Regions from separate parts of the Devosia sp. CN2-171 genome, predicted to be linked through region 3. Evidence: predicted binding sites of a transcription regulator. Region 3 holds the regulator's gene; each other region holds the start of a gene.

Region 1 (4,627 bases), 320 kb from region 3:
CGTCGCCGTTGCGGCGCAGTTCGTCGAGCGCGCGATAGCCGCCGTTGGCGAGGTCGGCCCAGTGCTTCTTGTAGCCCTCGTCGCCATGCGATTTCGTGCCGATGTCGTGGACGAGCAGGATTTCGACATGCCCCAGGCCCAGCCGCTGCAGGCTGTGCTCGTAGGAGCGCATCACCCCATCATAGGTGTAGTCGTACTTGATCTCGAACGGGAACGGGTAGGTCCAGCCGCGCGGTACGGTACGCTCGGCCTCCGAGCGGACGGGGCGTAGCAGTCGCCCGACCTTGGTGGAGATGGCGACGCCGTCCTGCCGGTAGCGCAGCGCATCGCCCATCAGGTGCTCGGAGCGGCCGTCGCCATAATGCGGGGCGGTGTCATAGTAGCCGATGCCGGCATCGAGCGCGGCAGTCACCACGGCCCGGGCCTGCTCGTCGGGGACCTCGGTGTTGCCCATTCCCGCGAGGGTGGCACCGCCGAGGCCGAGCTCGGTGAGTTCGAGGTCGGTGCGGCCCACGCGGCGCGTCTTGAAGGCTGTTGCGCTCATTGCAGAATTCTCCCTGGACCGGCCGCTCATAAGTGGCGGGCGGAAACTGACATGTTAGTTGCACGGGGTAAACCAGCCAAAGGTGCTAGGGCAAGGGGGCGCTGGCGGGAAAAGCGCACGAGGCGTAGGCTTTTGGGAGGAGGAGCCAGATGATCAAGCTCGGCGCACGCCATGCTGCTGGATTTCGCCGAGGGAGAGCAGCGGCGGCGGCCCCGCCTCGCGGATGGCCTCTTGCTGGCGCTGGCGCCGTTCGATAGCGGGCTGATGCTGTTGCGGCTGGTGCAACGTCTTGGCGTGCTGGATGCGGCGCAGGTGGCGTATCTCAGCCGGTTCGAGCGGACCGACGAGGCCGAGGTGGGCGTTCGCTAAGGGTTAGGAATAGTTACTGGCCGACCGAGAAGTCTCTGTTCCCTAAACAGGGTGGCGTCATGGCTGTGGGCTACTTTGCTCGCCATCGCGGTCAGGGTGTAACGATGCTGCGTCTTGTACTCACAGCGATCCTGGCGGGCCTGTCTGGTGCCGCCCTGGCGCAAGGCGTGCGCTGCGACACCCCGCGGCCGATGGCGAGCGACGAGGTGGTGATGATCGGCGCCTATGAGGGCGTCGCCTATGCGACCAGCCATGTCGGCGCGCAGGACGAAGCCACCTATGTCGTCGAAGTGAAGGTTGAAGATGGCGAGAAGCCGCTTTTCGTGATGGCGGGGGCGTACGAGTCGATTATCTGGAAGTTCACGGGAGCCACTGGGCGGGTGAGGCAGGCGGTGCTGGCCGGATATGAGCAGCAGGCGGCAACAGGTCTGCCGAAGAGCGCGGTGACGTTCGCCGGATATCGCGATTGCTTTCGCGTCGCCTATGAGTTCGGCAAGGGCTTCAAGGCGCTGACTGCCGCCGCATCCATCACCGCCTTTGCCGGACGCGAGGACGTTCCCGCCGGCGGCAGTTATAGGCTCTTTGGCATCACCGTGCCGTCCATGACGCTGACGCCGGAACCCAAGACCGGTCCTTTCGAGAACCCGGTGATCGAGGTGGATGCGGCTACGGTGGTGTCACCGTTCCCGGTCGAGGCCTACGCGGTGATGCCGGGCCGTGCAGGCCTCGCGCAACTGCTGGCCAACGGCTCGATCGTGCCGATCGAGGATGGCGCGTTCCGCATCGTCAAACCGATCCCGCACTTTCCGGCAGACCTGGCGGGCGCACATTCAGTGCGGTTCCTGCTGGGGAAGGGGGTTCCGATGCCGGCGGGCAGTCCGGGCCACTCCTGCGTCGTATCGGAGGAGACCGGGCAGCCGGTCGGCATGGAGGTTCTCTGCCGCTTCTAGCTGGCGGGCAGAAAAAGGGGCGCTCCAGCGCCCCTTTCGGTTTCCACGTTGAGCCGAGGCTCAGAGCTGCCTGATCACCACCGCGCGCTCGGCGTCCCAGGCCACGGCGTTGCGGAGCGGCAGGCCGAACTGGCTTTCCTCGATCTCGAACACGTCGCCGGGCTCGGTCTTGATGCCGTCGGCGAAGCTCAGCGTCGCAGTGCCAAACATGTGCACGTGGATGTCGCCGGGCTGGCGGAACAGGTCGTACTTGAAGTGGTGGTGCTCGAGGTTGGCGATGGTGTGGCTCATGTTGTCCTCACCCGAGAGGAACGGCTTTTCCCAGATCACCTTGCCGTCGCGCAGGATTCGCGACATGCCCGCGACGTTGCGCGGCAGCTCGCCGACGCGCAGTTCCGGCCCATAGGAGCACCAGCGAAGCTTGGAGTGCGCGAGGAACAGGTAGTTCACCCGCTCGGTCACGTGATCGGAGAACTCGTTGCCGAGTGCGAAGCCGAGGCGGAAGGGCGTGCCGTCCTTGCCGATATAGTAGATGCCGGCGATCTCGGGCTCTTCGCCGGCGTCCTTGGCGAAGGCGGGCGACGGAATCGGCCTGCCCGGCGCGGCGACGATATTGCCGTTGCCCTTGTAGAACCACTCGGGCTGCACGCCGACCTGGCCCGGCGCGGGCTTGCCGCCTTCGAGGCCCATGCGGAACATCTTCATCGAGTCGGTCAGCGGCGCTTCGGCCTGCTGCTGGTTCGACTTGTGCATCGCGTCGCGGGTCGAGGCCGAACCGAGATGGGTGAGGCCGGTGCCGGTGACATAGAGATGGGCCGCATCGGGGTGGTCGACGGGCGAGAGCAGGCGGCCTTCGGCGGCGAGCTTTGCCTTGTCGACGGTGGCGCCGAGGCCCTTCTCGATGACGATTTCGCGCAGGCTGAGGCCGCGCTCCGCCGCCTCGGCTGCGAGGGCGTAGACGCTGGTGACACCGACGACGGTGCTCGTCGTGCCGCCTTCGGTGGCGGCAACGGCGCGGGCGCCCTTGTCGTCGGTGAACTGGATGAGATGCATAAGCGGGTCCCCCTCGGATGCGAGAATGCCGGCCTTCCGCCGTTTGGCGGGCATTGAACTGAAGGGCGGGCAAAAGGCAAGGGTCCAATAGTACTACTTATGTCGGCGGCGGTGCCCGCGTGGCGAATCGGGCACTTTGCAGATGCAGGGCACATGGAATTTACCCTCTTGACGTTTTGGAAACGAAATGAGAACAAACTACGTACATTAGATGCACATCAATCGGTTTGCGCCGCGCCGACCGAAGTGGAATAAGGGGACACCATTATGGCTGCTGCTGTGACGCCTCTGCGCGTGGTTGAGGGATCGATGGATAAGGATAAGGCGCTCGCTGCAGCGCTGAGCCAGATCGAACGGAGTTTCGGTAAGGGCACGGTGATGCGGTTCGGCGAGGGCGCGATCGCCCAGGTCGAAGCGATCTCCACCGGCTCGCTGGGTCTCGATATTGCGCTGGGCATCGGCGGATTACCTCGCGGCCGTATCGTCGAGATCTTCGGGCCGGAAAGCTCGGGCAAGACGACGCTGGCGCTGCATGTGATTGCCGAGGCGCAGAAGAACGGCGGCATCGCCGCGTTCGTTGATGCCGAGCATGCGCTCGATCCGATCTATGCGAGGAAGCTCGGCGTGAAGGTCGATGAGCTGCTGATCTCGCAGCCCGATACCGGCGAGCAGGCGCTCGAGATTGCCGATACGCTGGTGCGCTCGGGCGCCATCGACGTGCTGGTGGTCGATTCGGTGGCGGCGCTGACGCCCAAGGCCGAACTCGAAGGCGAGATGGGCGATTCGATGCCGGGCCTGCAGGCCCGCCTGATGAGCCAGGCGATGCGCAAGCTGACCGGCTCGATTTCGAAGTCGAAGGCCATGGTGATCTTCATCAACCAGATCCGCATGAAGATCGGTGTGATGTACGGTTCGCCCGAAACGACGACGGGCGGCAACGCGCTGAAGTTCTACTCCTCGGTGCGCCTCGATATCCGCCGTATCGGCGCGATCAAGGAGCGTGAGGAAGTCATCGGCAACCAGACCCGCGTCAAGGTGGTCAAGAACAAGCTGGCCCCGCCGTTCCGGCAGGTCGAGTTCGACATCATGTATGGCGAGGGGATCTCGAAGACCGGCGAGCTGCTCGATCTCGGCGTCAAATCGGGCATCGTCGAGAAGTCAGGTGCGTGGTTCTCGTTCGATAGCCAGCGGCTGGGTCAGGGGCGCGAGAACTCGCGGCAGTTCCTCAAGGACAATCCGCAGATCGCCGACATCATCGAGAAGAGCGTTCGCGAGAGTTCTGGCGTACTCGCCGAGGCGCTGCTCACGGGTCCGGAAGGCGATGAGGGCGACGAAGGCGAGCCGTGATCGGGTCGAGGTCGGTTACGAATTGAAGGGCGCCTCGGGCGCCCTTTGCTTTGTGAGTGCTTTGCCGATCTACGGAGTGCGGCCGGATGTGGCCGTGTACGGTCTGTGACCTCTCCATGCCAAATATGAACGTGTCCGCGCCCCTGTGCTGGACATCACGGCGAGGCCCGCGATAGAAGGCGTTTCCTGTTGTTGCTGGCGGGGCCGAGGCCTCGCCTTTTGTCTGTAAGAGACCCGTCATGACGAGCGTGAACGATATCCGGTCGAGCTTCCTCGGTTACTTCGAGAAGAACGGTCACGAGCATGTCGCCTCGAGCCCCCTGGTGCCGCGGAACGACCCGACGCTGATGTTCACCAATGCCGG
Region 2 (4,627 bases), 360 kb from region 3:
GGTAAGCATCGGCGTCGCCACCATCGACCCCCACGACGAAGACGCCGTCCACGACGGCACCTGGCTGATCAGCACCGCCGACCGCGCCCTCTACGACGCCAAAGCCCAGGGCCGAAACCAGTCCATCGCGGCACCGCGTGTAATGCGCTCGCGGCTGGTAGGGTGATCGACCAAGGCATGACCTCGCACCAGCGCGACCATGGGCCGATCAGACCGGACGAACTTCTGAAAGTCGCCTGACGGCGTAGTCATCCTTCCAGCAGACAGCCGCCTCCCACGCTGCCGCTGCTTGCTCGGCAGCGTCTCGCATGTCGCCTTCGAGGCCCGCCCCATTGTAGGGCAGCGCCAGGTCGAGCTCGGGGACATCGACATGCGCCTCGTCCCAGTCGATGAGCGCCACCCGATCCGCCGTCACGCGCACGTTGCCGGGATTGTCCGGATTGCCATGGACGACGCTCATCTGGCGCCCCGCGAGCCTGGCCCACGCCGCCCTGCACCTCGCAACTGCCTCGGCCGGCATCGCCGTAAGGTCGATCTTGGTTCCGGTGTCGTGTGCGAGGAGATCGGTCGAGGATCGCCACCCCGGGCGCTGCGGCCAGCCCTGCGTCAGCCGGTGCACCTCACGAAGCGTGTCCGCGACACGCCTCCAATCAGCCGCCGTTCGCGGCGGGCCGCCCTCCATGTGGGCCATGACGGTGAGACCGCCAACAAACAGCCGGCCGTCCGTGGTCGGGACCGGCGCCGGCACGTGCAGCCCCGCGCGCTCGAGATGCTGCAGGAGCTCTGCCTCCCAGGCCAGATCCACATCGCCCCTCGTCCCCAACCTGCCTACGGCCAGCTTCCCGCCGACGCGGACACTCCACACATCATTGACGGTACCGCCGGTGAGCCGCTCAATCCTGATAGCGTCCTCGCCCCACTGCCCCAACGCTTCCCAACCCACGGACCTACCTCATGCAAAGTGATCGGCCGGCAATAGATCAAGCGCCGCTGCTTCGAACAATGAGGATCGAAGCTACCGGTCCCCAGTCCCCTCCCGCTCCCGCAGCCGCGCCAGATACTCCCGCAGCATCGCCGCCCGCCGCGGCCGGAAGCTCTCGCCACCCGCCTCCAGCGTCCTGATCCGGTCGAGGTGGAACATCCGATAATCCTCGCGCCGGCAGCACCACGCCAGCACCGTCATCCGGCGTTCGGCATAGACCAGCGCCAGCGGCAGGATCGTCCTCGAGGTGACCTCGCCCCGCACGTCCGCATAGCGGATCGTCAGTCCACGTTCCTCCCAGCAGGCGAGCCGAACCTCGTCGACGAACGGCGTCGGCGCGTAGCGTCCTTCGGGCCGGTAGACCTGCGAGATGGCGTGGAACAGGTGCTGCTCGCGATCGTCGGGTAGCGTCGCCGCCACCTTCGCCAGCACGGAGGTCGCCGCCTTGGCCAGCGCCGGATCTCCCATGTTCCGCACCTCGGCCAGCCCGAGCGCGATCGCCTCGATCTCGGTGCGATCGAAGGTCTGCGGCGGCAGCGCATAGTCCTCGATCAGCCGGTAGCCATAGCCCCGCTCGCCTTCGATGCGAGCGCCCGCCGCGCGCAGGCTGTCGATATCGCGATAGAGCGAGCGCAGCGACACGCCCACCTCCTCGGTCAGCCGGGAGGCAGTTATCGGCGCGGGCATCACGCGCATCGTCTGCAGCAGGCGAAATAGTCGATCCGAACGCGCCATCACCCAACTGACGGAAACTGGCAGTTGGGCCTGCTTATACCGGTCCGCATCGGTTCAGCAAACAAGGAGCCCGCCATGACCGTCAAAGCCACCACCCATCTCAACTTCCGCGGCCAGGCCCGCGCCGCCCTCAGCCTCTACCAGTCCGTCTTCGGCGGCGACCTGGTGATCGTCACCTACCGCGACGCCAACGCCGTCGGAGCACCAGCCGAGGCCGATCAGGTGATGTGGGGCCAGGTCGCCGCCACCAGCGGCTTCCGCATCATGGCCTATGACGTGCCGTCGCGCCTGTCGTGGAATGCCGGCGAGATTCCGTTCTTCGTCTCGGTCCGCGGCGACGCGGCCGACGACATCACCGGCTGTTGGGAAAAGCTCGCGGCCGGCGCCACCATCCTCCAGCCCCTCGCCCCGGCCGTCTGGTCGCCACTCTACGGCATGCTGAAAGACCAGTTCGGCGTCACCTGGGTATTCGACATCGAAGTCGCCTACAGCGCCTGAACGAAAAAGGGCGCGGTCATACCGCGCCCTCCAACCTCTGTCCGTATCGGCTCAGCCGATCAGAACGGGATATCGTCGTCCATCGGGCCGGACTCGAAGGCCGGCGCCGAGCTCGGCCGCCGCGACTCCTGCCGCCCGCCGCCGAACGAAGCCGCCGGAGCGCTCTCGCGCGGGCCCGAGAAGCCGCCGCCCGAGGCACCCTCGCCGTCGCCACGCCCGTCGAGCATCGTCAGTGTCGAGTTAAAACCCTGCAGCACGATCTCGGTGGAGTATTTGTCCTGCCCGCTCTGGTCCTGCCATTTCCGGGTCTGCAACGCGCCCTCGATGTAGACCTTGGCGCCCTTGCGCAGATATTGCTCAGCCACGCGCACCAGCCCTTCCGAGAAGATCACCACGCGGTGCCACTCGGTGCGCTCCTTGCGCTCGCCGGTATTCTTGTCGCGCCACTGGTCCGAAGTGGCGACGCTCAGGTTCACCACCTTGCCGCCATTGGGCAGGTTCCGCACCTCGGGGTCATTGCCGAGATTGCCTACGAGGATCACCTTGTTCACGCTGCCAGCCATGGCACATTCCTTTCAACTTTCCCGGATACGCACCGGGTCGAAACTCTCAAGCGCGTACCCTACCGCTATCGTTCCGACGGCGCGCGCCCAATGCGCACCCGCCCACAGATTTGACTGTTCTCTTTATGTTCTACTCCCAGCGCGCTTTGTCAAGCCGGCCGGCACCAAGTTCTGTGACTTACGCTTGGATGCGGGAGCCGCAGCGAGCGCGCCGGCACAAGCCCCCCACCGCGTCGCGACACCCTTCGTCCGCCCCGCCTTTCGTCAGGCGGGGCTTGACCAACGCCATTTTGTTCCGCTTATGTTCACACCAGCTGTGAATGGAATCGCCTGCCGTCATGGTGACAGCGGCCGGTCTCGCGTGGTTAAGTTGTAAGTCCGGCACCCAATCCCCAGATGAGCAGCCGACCCCTCATTTTTGAAACCCTGACACGATTTGGCACAGAGCGGCTCTATGGTCGCGCGCCTCGTGAGGTGAAAGTCTAGATGGCCGACAAGCGCAACCCGAACCGTGATCTCGTCATCCGTGGCGCCAAGGAGCACAACCTCAAGAACGTCGACTTGAGGCTGCCCCGCGACAGCCTCATCGTGATGACCGGCCTCTCTGGCTCCGGCAAGTCCTCGCTCGCCTTCGACACCATCTATGCCGAGGGCCAGCGCCGCTACGTCGAGTCGCTCTCGGCCTATGCCCGCCAGTTCCTCGAAATGATGCAGAAGCCGGATGTGGAGTCGATCGAGGGCCTCTCGCCCGCCATCTCCATCGAGCAGAAAACCACCAGCCGCAACCCGCGCTCCACCGTCGGCACCGTCACCGAAATCTACGATTACCTGCGCCTGCTCTTCGCCCGCGTCGGCATCCCCTATTCGCCCGTCACCGGCCTGCCCATCCAGAGCCAGACCGTGTCGCAGATGGTCGATATCGTCATGGCGCTGCCCGAGGAGACCCGCCTCTATCTGCTCGCCCCCATCGCGCGCGGCCGCAAGGGCGAGTACAAGCGCGAACTCAACGACCTCATGCGCAAGGGCTTCCAGCGCGTGAAGATTGACGGCGAGTTCCATGACATCGAGGACGCGCCGACCCTCGACAAGAAGATCAAGCACGATATCGAAGTCGTGGTCGATCGCGTCGTCGCCGGCCCCGATATCGCCGGCCGCCTCGCCGAGAGCTTCGAGACCGCGCTGAAGCTCGCCGACGGCATCGCCTTCGCCGAATTCGCTGATGAAGTGGATGAGAAAGGCGAGCCAAAGCGCCTGATCTTCTCGGAAAAGTTCGCCGACCCCATCTCCGGCTTCACCATTCCCGAGATCGAGCCGCGCCTGTTCTCGTTCAACAACCCGTTCGGCGCCTGCCCGGTCTGCGATGGCCTCGGTACCGAGCAGAAGATCGATCCGAACCTGATCGTCCCCGATGTCACCCTTTCGCTGCGCGACGGTGCCATCCTGCCATGGTCCAAGACCAGCGCTCCCTACTACCAGCAGACCCTCCAGGCCGTGGTGAAGCACTTCGGCGCCTCTACCGGCACCGCCTGGGAAGAGCTGCCCTTCGACGTCCAGCACGCCGTCCTGTTCGGCACCGGCTCGACCCAGATCACGTTTGTCTACGATGACGGGCTGCGCACCTACAAAAGCACAAAACCGTTCGAGGGCGTGATCGGCAATCTCGAGCGCCGCTACAAGGAGACAGAGAGCGCCGGCATGCGCGAGGAAATCGAGCGCTACATGTCGCAGGCGCCCTGCCTCGCCTGCAACGGCTATCGCATGAAGCCCGAGGCGCTGGCGGTAAAGATCGACGGCCTCCACATCGGCCAGGTCTCCGAGAAGTCGATCCGCGCCGCCAAGCTGTGGTTCG
Region 3 (4,627 bases):
CCGAGCCCGAAGCCAGCGCAGCCGGCCGCGAAATACTCCCCGAAATTGTCGGGGTTCGCCCCGCCCACCGCATAGAGCGGGATGGTCGGCGGCAGCACGGCCTTCATCGCCTTGATGCCCTTGGGGCCAAGCACCTCGGCCGGGAAGAACTTGAGCCCCGTCGCGCCCGACCGAATGGCGGTGAACGCGTCGCTCGGCGTGAACACGCCCGGATAGGACTCGAGCCCGCGCTCGATCGTCGCCCCGATCACCGCCGGATTTGTGTCGGGCGAGACGATGAACTGGCCGCCCGCATCGGCGACTTCGTCGACTTCGAACCGCGCCAGCACGGTGCCGGCGCCGATCATGGCACGGCCGTCGAAGGCCTTGGCGGCATCGCCGATCGAGCGCAGCGGCTCGGGCGAGTTGAGCGGCACTTCGATCATGGTGATGCCGGCTTCGGCCAGGGCGGAGCAGACGGGCACGGTCTCTTCGGGCATGATACCGCGGAGGATCGCGATGATGTGGCGATGCTTCATTTCTCTATCCTTGTCTTGCGGCCTTGAGGCCGGCGAGCGTTGCGTCGGTCGCGTCGACGACCCGGGTCTTCGCACCCAGCCGGTCGAAGCCGATCTGATAGAGGCCGCAGAGCCCCACGCTGCCGATCAAGGGGATCTCAGCGTTGCCGATCCAGTCGCGTTGTCCGCCAATCTCAGCGCCGATCAGCAGCCCGGAGAGGAAGCCGGCGCACCAGGCCGCGTTGCGTCCCGAAAGGAGCGAGCCGGCGCGAACCTTGAACAGCGTCGCCGTCAGTCGCTCGGGGTGTTCCAGCCCCTGGTCGAGGCCGGCCGAAAAGCCGAGATCGCGATCCTCGCCCTCGAGCTCGCCGTTGAGCGAGTGCCGCAGCACCGAATGGGTTCGCAACAGCTCGAACACTTCCCCGGTCATGGCGCTCGAAAAGCGCGTCAGCCGCGTCCCGTCGAGCAGCGCCCACTTGCTGTGCGTGCCCGGCATGACCACAAGGCCGGAGAAGCCGGGAACGAGCGCCGAGAGCCCGAGCAACTGGGTCTCTTCGCCGCGCATCACATCTTCCGCGCCGACATCCCTGAGGCACACGCCCGGCAGGATGCGCGGATCGAGTTCGCCCGGCATGTCCGGCGACACGGCACCGGCAGCGAGATTGCCGAGCTCGGCCGGTGCGTCGAGATACGGCGCCTCCATCCAGCCCTGCCGCGCCCCGGCCATGCCACAGATCAACACTTCGCTGACCTCGTCGGCGACGCCCTGAAGCAGGCCCGTCAGCACATCGGGATACTGCTCCCGGCTCAGCCGTCCCATGCCATCCGGCGACGAGCGCGCGAAAGCGATCTCACCGTCGGAATCAATTCCCCAGGCGCGCAGATTGGATGTCCCCCAATCGACCGCGACCCACTCGACTTGACCAGACAATACCCTCTCCCTTGCAGGCGATATTTCGCCGGCGCGCCCTCATGGCGCACAATCGGGAAGCTCATCCACTCGCTTAGTATGGTACCGAGAAAAATGTGCCCCAGGCGGCGGCGCGGACCCTAAAGCGTTTTCAGGAAAAGTTGCAGACTTTTCCGGTTCGAAAGCGCGACAAAGTGCTCCTACGTCTTTGTCGCGCCCGCCAAAGGCAAAATGTCCCACAACCTGCCCACACTCAAAGAAAAAGGGCCGGCGTCAGCCGGCCCAGTGACCCGATTGGCGGTGGGGTCGAAACTCAGTACTTGCGCAGCAGGCCGACGAGGCGGCCCTGCACCTTCACCCGGTCGGGCGGGAAGATGCGCGTCTCGTAAGCCGGGTTGGCGGCCTCGAGAGCCACCGAATTGCCGCGCCGGCGCAGCCGCTTCAGCGTTGCTTCCTCGTCATCGACAAGCGCCACGACGATCTCGCCCGTCGAGGCCGCGTCCTGCTTCTTGATCAGCACCGTGTCGCCGTCAAAAATTCCGGCATCGATCATTGAGTCGCCGCGCACTTCGAGCGCGAAATGTTCGCCTGGCCCAAGCATCTCTGGCGGTACCATGATGGTGTGGCTGTGTGTCTGAATAGCCTCGATCGGCGTACCGGCTGCGATCCGGCCCATCACCGGGATGGTCACCGCGCGATAGTCGCTGACCGATGTCACCGCGGCCGAGCGGGAAGGGGGCGTCGATACCTTGCCGAGATTGCCCTCGATGACCGACGGCTCGAACCGCGCCTTGCGGCCGCCGAGCGAGGGGTTCATCGAGTCCGGCAGCTTGATTACTTCCAGCGCCCGCGCCCGGTTGGGCAACCGGCGGATGAAGCCGCGCTCCTCGAGCGCCGTGATCAGGCGGTGAATGCCCGATTTACTGCGCAGGTCGAGCGCATCCTTCATCTCATCGAAGGATGGCGGAATACCGGACTCTTTCATCCGCTCGTGAATGAACATCAGAAGTTCGTGTTGCTTGCGCGTCAGCATGGCGGCCCCGTGAGCAGAATCGGAACAAAGACTGAACGTAGTTGTATCCGTTCCAGTTATGTTCTGCAACATCGCGGTAAAGATCGCGTTAGCGCGAAGGCGATCAGCCCCAGTTCAGCGGGATCACGTCGACGATCTCGCCCGGCGGCACGCCCGGCGAATCCTCGGGCACGACGATCAGCGCGTCGGCCAGCGCCAGCGAGGTCGAATGGCTGGAATCGGTCTCGAAGATTGGCGTCACCTGCATGTAGCCGATGTCGTTGCGGCTGAGATTGGCACGCATGAAATGCCGGCGCGGGCCGTTAGCGGGCAGTCCGAGCAGGGTCGGCACACCGATCCGCGGCCAGAACGGGTCGATGTGCCCCGTCAGTGCCCGCAGCATCGGCTTGAGGATGATCGTCGCGGTCACGAGCGCCGAAACCGGGTTGCCCGGCAGCCCGAACACCAGCGTTCGCCCGCGCGTCCCGAACATCAGGGGCTTGCCCGGCCGCATCCTGAGCTTCCAGAAATCCAGCTCGACGCCCAGGTCGCGCAGCACGTCCTGCACATAGTCGCGGTCACCGACGCTCGCCCCGCCGGTGGTCACCAGCACGTCGACGCCGCTGTCGAATGCGCCGAGCAGGGCCGCGTCGATCTTGTCCTTCCCGTCCGGCACGATGCCGAGGTCCACGATCTCCTCGGCATAGGGCGAGAACATGGGCACCAGCCCGTACGAGTTCGAGGCGATGATCTGGTCCGGCCCGAGCATGCCGCCCGGGGCCACGAGCTCATCGCCCGTCGCTACCACGGCGATCCGCGGCCGCTTCGTCACCACCAGTTCCGGCCGGTTAGCGGAGGCGGCGAGATTGAGCATCGCCGGCGTCAGTCCGACGCCGGCCGGCAGCAGTTCGGCCCCGCGCATGAAGTCAAAACCCTGCTTCCGCACGCTTTGGCCCGGCGTCGGCACCTTCTCGAAGCTGATCTGGTTGCCCTTGGCGGTCGCTTCCTCCTGCATGATCACGGCGTCGGCCCCGATCGGCATCGGTGCGCCCGTGAAGATGCGAACGCACTGGCCATGCTCCATCATGCCGACGAACCGCGCCCCGGCCTGCGACGTACCCGCCATCTTCAGCGGCCGGCCCGGCGACACCTCGGCGGCACGTACGGCATAGCCGTCCATGGCACTGGCGTCGAACGGTGGCTGGCTATGCGTCGCCACCAGTGGCTTTGCCAGCACGCGCCCATGCGCCTTGGTCAGGTGCACCGGCTCGCTGCCCAGTTTCGGCAGCTTGCGGAAGATCCGCTGGATCGCTTCATCCACCGGCATCATCGGTGGAAATCACCCGATTTGCCGCCCGACTTCTCCTCGAGCTGGACCGATGTGATCCGCATCGCCCGGTCATGCGATTTCGCCATGTCGTAGAGCGTCAGCGCCGCGACGGAGGCCGCCGTCATCGCTTCCATCTCGACGCCGGTCTGCGCAGTAGTCTCGGCGGTGGCCGTCACGAGCAGGGCAGGGCCGTCTTCGGTGATCTCGACGGACACCTTGGTCAGCGGAATGGGATGGCAGAGCGGGATCAGCTCGGACGTCTTCTTGGCCGCCATAATCCCGGCAATCCGCGCGACCGTCAGCGCGTCACCCTTCTTGAGCTCACCGCCCATGATCAGACGAATCGTCTCAGGCTGCGCCTCGAGCCGCGCCGTCGCCACGGCGCGCCGATGCGTGATCGCCTTGTCGCCGATATCGACGATATGCGCCTGCCCACGCTGATCGAGGTGGGTGAGCGCCATCTCAGCCGCGCAGCAGCTTGAGGGTCGCAGCGGTAACGTCGTCCTGCCGCATCAGGCTCTCGCCGACGAGGAACGTGCCGATGCCCGCCTTTTCGAGCCGTACCAGATCGTCATGGGTGTTGACCCCCGATTCCGAGACGAGGTGCACGCCCTCCGGCACGCCGCCCGCCAGCGTGATCGACGTATTGAGCGTCGTCTCGAACGTGCGGAGGTTCCGGTTGTTGATGCCGATGAACTCGGCATTGAGCCCGAGCGCCCGGTCCAGCTCGATCTGGTCGTGCACCTCGACGAGCGCATCCATCCGCCATTCCTCGGCGGCATCGAGCAGGTAGCGCGCTGTATCGTCGGTGACCGCGGCGAGGATCACCAGGATACAGTCTGCCCCCCAGGCGCGGCTCTCGGCCACCTGATAGGTCT

The links. The regulator LexA, encoded in region 3, represses DNA repair genes until DNA is damaged. The targets are predictions, from matches to a motif close to TGTTCNNNNTGTGTTCNG.
Region 1: the regulator LexA is predicted to act here: its motif matches at 3,095-3,112, upstream of recA (recombinase RecA).
Region 2: the regulator LexA is predicted to act here: its motif matches at 2,894-2,911, upstream of ssb (single-stranded DNA-binding protein).

The regions. Positions count from the first base shown of each region.
Region 1 is NZ_CP186479.1:383,077-387,703, forward strand. It holds gene ACOYW5_RS01880 (aldo/keto reductase) at 1-544, opposite strand, end outside; gene ACOYW5_RS01885 (hypothetical protein) at 716-913, shown strand; gene ACOYW5_RS01890 (hypothetical protein) at 973-1,863, shown strand; gene araD1 (AraD1 family protein) at 1,924-2,916, opposite strand; gene recA (recombinase RecA) at 3,226-4,263, shown strand; gene alaS (alanine--tRNA ligase) at 4,503-4,627, shown strand, end outside.
Region 2 is NZ_CP186479.1:344,044-348,670, reverse strand. It holds gene ACOYW5_RS01725 (sensor domain-containing diguanylate cyclase) at 1-166, shown strand, start outside; gene ACOYW5_RS01720 (phosphotransferase enzyme family protein) at 209-943, opposite strand; gene ACOYW5_RS01715 (helix-turn-helix transcriptional regulator) at 1,016-1,717, opposite strand; gene ACOYW5_RS01710 (VOC family protein) at 1,793-2,215, shown strand; gene ssb (single-stranded DNA-binding protein) at 2,275-2,778, opposite strand; gene uvrA (excinuclease ABC subunit UvrA) at 3,265-4,627, shown strand, end outside.
Region 3 is NZ_CP186479.1:706,131-710,757, reverse strand. It holds gene ACOYW5_RS03660 (2-dehydro-3-deoxy-6-phosphogalactonate aldolase) at 1-518, opposite strand, end outside; gene ACOYW5_RS03655 (2-dehydro-3-deoxygalactonokinase) at 523-1,428, opposite strand; gene lexA (transcriptional repressor LexA) at 1,721-2,440, opposite strand; gene glp (gephyrin-like molybdotransferase Glp) at 2,544-3,749, opposite strand; gene moaC (cyclic pyranopterin monophosphate synthase MoaC) at 3,746-4,210, opposite strand; gene trpC (indole-3-glycerol phosphate synthase TrpC) at 4,212-4,627, opposite strand, start outside.